2 regions of the Dyella sp. KRB-257 genome follow, and region 1 is predicted to be linked to the other one. Evidence: predicted binding sites of a transcription regulator. Region 1 holds the regulator's gene; the other holds the start of a gene.
What was found. The regulator HrcA, encoded in region 1, represses chaperone genes, less so after heat shock. The targets are predictions, from matches to a motif close to TTNGCACTCNNNNNNNNNGAGTGCNAA.

Region 1 (3,410 bases):
ACGATGCCGTACGGCACGATGTGGAGATCCTTCTGCACCTCGGCGTCGGTGAACTTGCGGCCGATCAGGCGCTTCACCGCGTAGAAGGTGTTCTTCGGATTGGTCACGCTCTGGCGCTTGGCCGAGGCGCCCACCAGCACTTCGCCATCCTTGTTGAAGGCAACGATGGACGGCGTGGTGCGATCGCCCTCCGAGTTCTCGATGACCTTGACCGAGGTGCCGTCCATCACGGCGACGCACGAGTTGGTCGTGCCCAGGTCGATGCCGATGATCTTGCCCATGTCTATGCTCCGAATCTTCCGAGCGGCTCCGCGGCCGCGAACTGGTTTTCAGAATGGGGCCCGGCCTGGGCGATTCAATGCCGACGGACCCACGGGTTTGGCAGCTGTTGCGGTCGATTGCCCGGGTCAGTCCTGGGCTACCGCCACCAGCGCCGGTCGCAGCAGGCGGTCGTTGAGCACGTAGCCCTTCTGCAGCACGCTGACCACGGTGCCCGGCGCCTGCCCCGGCGCGGCGACCATGCTCACCGCGTGGTGGCGCTCCGGATCGAGCGGCTGGCCGAGCGGATCGACCTGAACCATGCCGTTGCTCTCGGCCACCTTGAGCAGGGACTTCAGCGTCAGGCTGATGCCCTCGCGGATCGCCGCGATGTCGCCGCCTTCCACCGCCAGGCCGCGCTCCAGGCTGTCGTACACCGGCAGCAGGTCGTTGAGCAGCTTCTCGTTGGCGAAGCGCCGCGCCTGATCCAGATCACGCTGTAGCCGGCGACGCTGGTTCTCCAGGTCGGCGCGCTCGCGCAGCACCGTCTCGCGCAGCTCGGCGTTGCTGGCCTCGAGCTCGGCGATGCGCGCCTCCAGGGCCGCGGTGTCGGCGGCGTCATCGGCCGCGGCATCGCGCGGCTGGACGTGTTCGCGGCCCTGTTCCGGCGCCTGCGGATCATTGTTCTGCATACATCCACTCCAACAGAAAACCCGGGCCGGCAAGACTTGCCGGCCACCGATATGTGCGGGGAACCCCGCCTCCCGGGGCGGTTATAGGGTCGTCGCGGCCCTATTCAAGGCGTCGCTGAGCAATCCGGCAGTGGCCTGCACCACGGGAATGACCCGCTCGTAGGCCATGCGGGTCGGGCCGATCACCCCGATCGCCCCGAGCACACGGCCCTGCGCGCCGTAACTGGCGGTGACCACGCTGCAGCCATCGAGCGCGGTAAAGCCCGACTCCTCGCCGATGAACAGTCGCACGCCCGGCGCGCGGGCGCACACCTCCATCAGCTGGAGCAGTTCGCTCTTCTTCTGGAACGCTTCGAACAGCTCACGCAGGCGGTCGAGGTCGGCCAGCTCCGCGTATGCCATCAGGTTGGTCTGGCCGCTGACCAGCACGTCCTCGCCCCCGGCGTGCGGCGTGAACGAGGCGGCGGCCAGCTCGACCGAGCTGGCCAGCAGCCGGTTGAGCTCGCTGCCCGCCTCGCGGATCTCGTGCAAGAGGTGGGCACGGATATCGTCCAGCCGCAGGCCGGCGAAATGGGCATTGAGGTAATTGGCCGCCTGTTCCAGTTCGCGCGCGTCCAGCGGCTTGGCCAGGCGCACGATGCGGTTCTGCACCTGGTTGTCGGAAAACACCAGCACCACCAGCACCTGGGCATCCGGCAGCGCCACGAAATCGATGTGGCGCAACGGGAAATCGCCCTGCCGCGGCACGCTGACGACGCCCGCGAAATGGGTCATCGCCGACAACAGCGTGGACACGTTGCCAAGCAGGTCGCGCGTGGTCGACGGCTGCGGCGGCAGCTCGCGCTTGAGCCGCGCCATGTCGTCGCGCGCCACCGGCTGCAGCTCGATCAGGCTGTCGACGAACAAACGCAGGCCGCGCGGCGTGGGGATGCGACCGGCCGAGGTATGCGGCGACACCACCAGGCCGGCCTCTTCCAGATCGGCCATGATGTTGCGGATCGTGGCCGGGCTCACGTCCAGCCCCGACGAGCGCGACAGCGTGCGCGAGCCCACGGGTTCGCCATCGGCCAGGTACTGTGCGATCAGCGTGCGCAGCAGCCGCCGGGCGCGGGCGTCGAGTTCGTGGCCGTGGAGAAGAGGCATGCGCTGTGGCAATCCTTGAGACAGGCAAGAAATAAGGTGTCGCGCCCTGCTTTGCAAGCCGGCTGCGCCAGACTGCCCCGTCCTGAGACGGGGCCTCGCCGGCACCGGCGGCGCTCCCTACAATCCCCGTACTCGCCAGACACCAGGCCACCATGCTCACTTCGCTTTACGTCCGACATTTCGCCGTCGTAGAAGAAGCCGAGATCACCCTCGGCCCCGGGCTGACCGTGGTCAGCGGGGAAACCGGCGCCGGCAAATCACTGCTGGTCGACGCGCTGATGCTGCTGGCCGGGTCGCGTGCCGACAGCGGCATGGTGCGTGCTGGCAGCGACCGCGCCGAGCTGGCCGCGGAATTCGACCTGGGCGACCTGTCCGAGGCGCGTGCCTGGCTGCAGCGCGAGGAACTGGACGACGGCGGCGCCTGCCAGTTGCGCCGCGTGATCCGCGCCGAGGGCAGCTCGCGCGCCTGGATCAACGGGCGTCCGGCCAACGCCAGCCAGCTCGGCGAGCTGGCCACGCTGCTGGTGGAAATCCACGGCCAGCACGAGCATCAGGCGTTGCTGTCGCGCACCCACCAGATGACCCTGCTGGATGCCTATGCCGGCCATGAGGAAACGCTGGGCCAGGTCCGCGAGCTGGCGGTGCAGTGGCGCGAGCTCGGTGCGCGCATCCGCAAGCTCAGCGGCGGCGATGATCGCGACCGGCGTCTGGAACTGCTGCGCCACGAAGTCGGCGAACTGGAAAAGTGGGCGCTGCCGGCGGCCGAACTGGCCGAGCTGGAAGCCTCGCACAAGCGCCTGGCCAATGCCGGGCGACTGGCCGAAGGCGCTTCCGGCGTGGTCGAACTGCTCGACGGCGACAGCGAATTCGCCCTGCGCCGCGCCCTGGGGCGGGCGCATGCGGAGCTGACCCGGCTGGCCGCGCTGGACGAGCGGCTCAATCCGCTGCTGGAACTGGTCGACAATGCCGGCATCCAGCTCAGCGAGGCCTCCGACGACCTGGCGCGCTATGCGCAGGACGTCGACCTGGACCCGGATCGCTTCGCCCAGGTGGACGCCCATCTCGCCCGCCTGCACGAACTTGGCCGCCGCCACCGCCTGCCGCCGGCCGAACTCCACGACAAGCTGCTGTCCATGCGCGAGGAACTGGCCGAACTCGAAGGAGCCGGCGAGGCGCTGCAGGCCCTGGCAGCGAAGCAACAGCGGCTGCGCGCCGACTACACCGAAGCGGCAGCCCGCCTGGGCCGGCAACGCCGCGCCGCCGCCGAACGCCTCGGCGGCGAGGTGAGCGCACTGATGGGCGAGCTGGGCATGGCCG
Region 2 (3,410 bases), on a different contig from region 1:
TCGACAAGTCGCTGGGCTTCCCGGCGCTGGGCGCGTTCATTCGCGGCTACGTGAGTCCGCAGGAAACCGCCTCCGGTACCGTGCTCTACGTCGAGGACAGCCGCGTGGTGGCGCTGGCGACCCGCCGCATGATGGAAAAGATCGGCCTCACCGTGCGCCACGTGGTGAGCGTGGAAGACGCGCTGGCGCTGCTGGAAGCCGATCGCGAGCTCGGCTGGGTGGGCGCCGACGTGGTGCTCACCGACGTCAGCCTGAAGGGCGAGCTGACCGGCGGCGACCTGCTCGAGCGCATCCGCACCGACTTCGGCTACGGCAAGGGACGGCTGCCGGTGCTGGTGATGACCGGCGACGAGAACCCGGCCAACCAGGCGGCCCTGCTCAAGGCGGGCGCCAACGACCTGGTCGAGAAGCCGGTGGAAGAACACCTGCTGATCACCAAGCTGCTGTTCCAACTGCGCATGGCGCAGCACCTGCGCTCGCTCAACGAGCCGCCGGCATGAGTGGCGAGCGCATCCGGCTGGAGGCCGGCTGGAAGACCCGCATCGGCGATTACCTCGAACGCCCGGAAATGCGCGCGCTGGCCGATTTCCTGCGCACGGAAAAACGCGCCGGCAAGGAGATCTATCCTCCGGGGCCGGAGATCTTCGCTGCGTTCGACCACACGCCGTTCGACGCGGTGCGGGTGGTGATCCTCGGCCAGGACCCGTACCACGGGCCGGGCCAGGCGCACGGCCTGTGCTTCTCGGTGCGTCCGGGCGTGCCGGTGCCGCCGTCGCTGGACAACATCTTCAAGGAAATCAGCCGCGACCTGGGCATCCCGCGGCCCGACCACGGCTGCCTCACGCCGTGGGCCGACCGCGGCGTGCTGCTGCTCAACGCGGTGCTGACCGTGCAGCGCGGCCAGGCCGGTTCGCACCAGGGCAAGGGCTGGGAAGGCTTCACCGACGCGGCGATCGAGGCGCTCAACCGCGAGCGCGAGGGTATCGTGTTCCTGCTCTGGGGCAGCTACGCCCAGCGCAAGGGGCGGCTGATCGACACCCGGCGCCATCATGTACTCACCGCGGTGCATCCCTCGCCGCTCTCGGCCCATCGCGGTTTCATCGGCTGCGGGCACTTTTCGGCCGCCAATGCCTGGCTGCAGCGGGAAGAGATGACGCCGATCGACTGGTCGCTGCCGCCGCGGGCGGCGCTGGCAGACGGAGCCGGGCTTCACACAAGGTGAATGTCCAACGCGGAGAATGCTGCGCCTGCCCCGGCCGACTGGATTTCCTGTCGGCCTTTCTGTACCATTCGGTTCAATAAGTCGACGCGGCGGCCATCTCCCGCGCCGGAACTTTGTGCCGGCTTTAGCACTCCAAACAACCGAGTACTAAGCTGCTCCCCATTCAGGAGGTTTCGTCCATGTCCCAGGCCTTGGTCACCGCCAACATTCCGGTACCCAACCTCGTTGGTAGTCTGGATGCCTATATCTCGGCGGTGCACCGCATTCCGGTGCTCAGCCAGGAAGAGGAGCAGGCGCTGTCGCGCCGCTACCTCGAAGAAAACGACCTGTCGTCGGCCAGGAAACTGGTGATGTCGCACCTGCGTTTCGTGGTGCACGTGGCCCGCGGTTACTCGGGCTACGGTCTGCAGCTCGGCGACCTGATCCAGGAAGGCAACATCGGCCTGATGAAGGCGGTCAAGCGTTTCGACCCCGACCAGGGCGTGCGCCTGGTGAGCTTTGCCGTGCACTGGATCCGTGCCGAGATGCACGAGTTCATCCTCAAGAACTGGCGCATCGTGAAGGTCGCCACCACCAAGGCGCAGCGCAAGCTGTTCTTCAACCTGCGCAAGAGCAAGAAGCGCCTGGGCTGGATGAACGCCGAGGAAGTACGCACGGTGGCGAAGGATCTGGGCGTGCCCGAGGCGACCGTGCGCGAGATGGAATCGCGGCTGTCCGGTCGCGACGTCGGCTTCGAGGCCCCCGTCGATGCGGACGAAGACGCCAAGCCCGCGCCGGCCGCATTCCTGGTGGACGATGGTGCCGATCCGTACGACAACGTGTCCGACGCCGATCACTCCGACAACCAGCTCGAAACGCTGTCGGCCGCGCTGGAGAAGCTGGACGGCCGCTCGCGCGACATCATCCAGCGCCGCTGGCTCAACGACGACAAGGCCACGCTGCAGGATCTGGCCGACGAGTACGGCGTGTCGGCCGAGCGCATCCGCCAGGTCGAGGCCAATGCGATGAAGAAGATGCGCGGGCTGTTTGCCGCCACGGCCTGATCGACGCGTCATCAGCAGCAAGCAAAAAACGGCCCCGCGAGGGGCCGTTTTCGTTGCTGTCGGGCGTTTTCGCCAGCAGCCTGTCGGGCTTTGCTGATAGAGGCGAGAAGTCGGCTGTGCGAGGCGAGGACAGATTTTCGACGTTTCGTCGGCCCATAGTGGTTCTATGGGGCAGCGAAGCGGCGGAAATATGGACCGTACAGCCGGATCCGCAGCCCGGCCGAGCAAAGCCCGACGGGCTGCTAGAGCCTGGCAGCCAGCAGCTTTTCCAGCTTCACCTGGTCGGCGGCGAACTTGCGGATGCCGTCGGCCAGCTTGTCGCTCGCCATCGCGTCCTGGTTATGGCCCCAGCGGAAGGCCGGCTCGCTGAGCGGCGCCGGATGCGGCTCGCGACGGCCAGTGTCCTGGAGTGCGCGCGGCAGCGGATCGTGGCTGGCGTCGAGCTTCTCCAGCAGCTCGGGGCTGATGGTGAGACGGTCGCAGCCGGCCAGTGCGCGGATCTGCCCCGCGTTGCGGAAGCTCGCCCCCATCACCACCGTCTCGAAGCCGTGGCGCTTGTACCAGTCGTAGATGCGGCGTACCGACTGCACGCCGGGATCCTGCTCGGGCTCGAACGATGTCGCGTCGGTGTTGGCCACGTACCAGTCCATGATGCGCCCGACGAACGGCGAGATCAGGAACACGCCCGCCTCGGCGCAGGCCACCGCCTGCTCAAACGAGAACAGCAAGGTGAGGTTGCACTGGATGCCATGCCGTTCCAGCTGCTCGGCGGCGCGGATGCCTTCCCAGGTGGAGGCGATCTTGATCAGGATCCGGTCGCGCTTCACGCCGGCGTCCTCGTACAGCCCGATCAGCCGCTCGGCCTTGGCGATGGTCGCATCGGTGTCGAAGGACAGTCGCGCATCGACCTCGGTCGACACCCGGCCCGGCACCAGGTCGAGGATCTTGCGGCCGACCGCCACGGCGAGATGGTCGCCGGCGTCGACGATCTGCTGCTCGCGGTCGTGGCTGCGCGACTTCGCCCACGTCAACGCCTCGTCCAGCAGCGGCGCGTAGGCGGGAATGCCGGCGGCCTTGAGCAGCAGCGAGGGATTGGTGGTGGCGTCGACCGGCTTGTAGCGGGTGATCGCCTCGATGTCGCCGGT

Region 2: a site for HrcA is predicted at 1,347-1,373, ahead of rpoH (RNA polymerase sigma factor RpoH). Genes of this name have one in related genera too.

What each region holds. Positions count from the first base shown of each region.
Region 1 covers NZ_JBMSDZ010000005.1:212,286-215,695, reverse strand. Annotated here, with positions in the region: gene dnaK (molecular chaperone DnaK) at 1-281, opposite strand, end outside; gene grpE (nucleotide exchange factor GrpE) at 408-950, opposite strand; gene hrcA (heat-inducible transcriptional repressor HrcA) at 1,032-2,093, opposite strand; gene recN (DNA repair protein RecN) at 2,246-3,410, shown strand, end outside.
Region 2 covers NZ_JBMSDZ010000008.1:136,628-140,037, forward strand. Annotated here, with positions in the region: gene ACO2Q2_RS08785 (response regulator) at 1-500, shown strand, start outside; gene ung (uracil-DNA glycosylase) at 497-1,222, shown strand; gene rpoH (RNA polymerase sigma factor RpoH) at 1,402-2,265, shown strand; gene tal (transaldolase) at 2,508-3,410, opposite strand, start outside.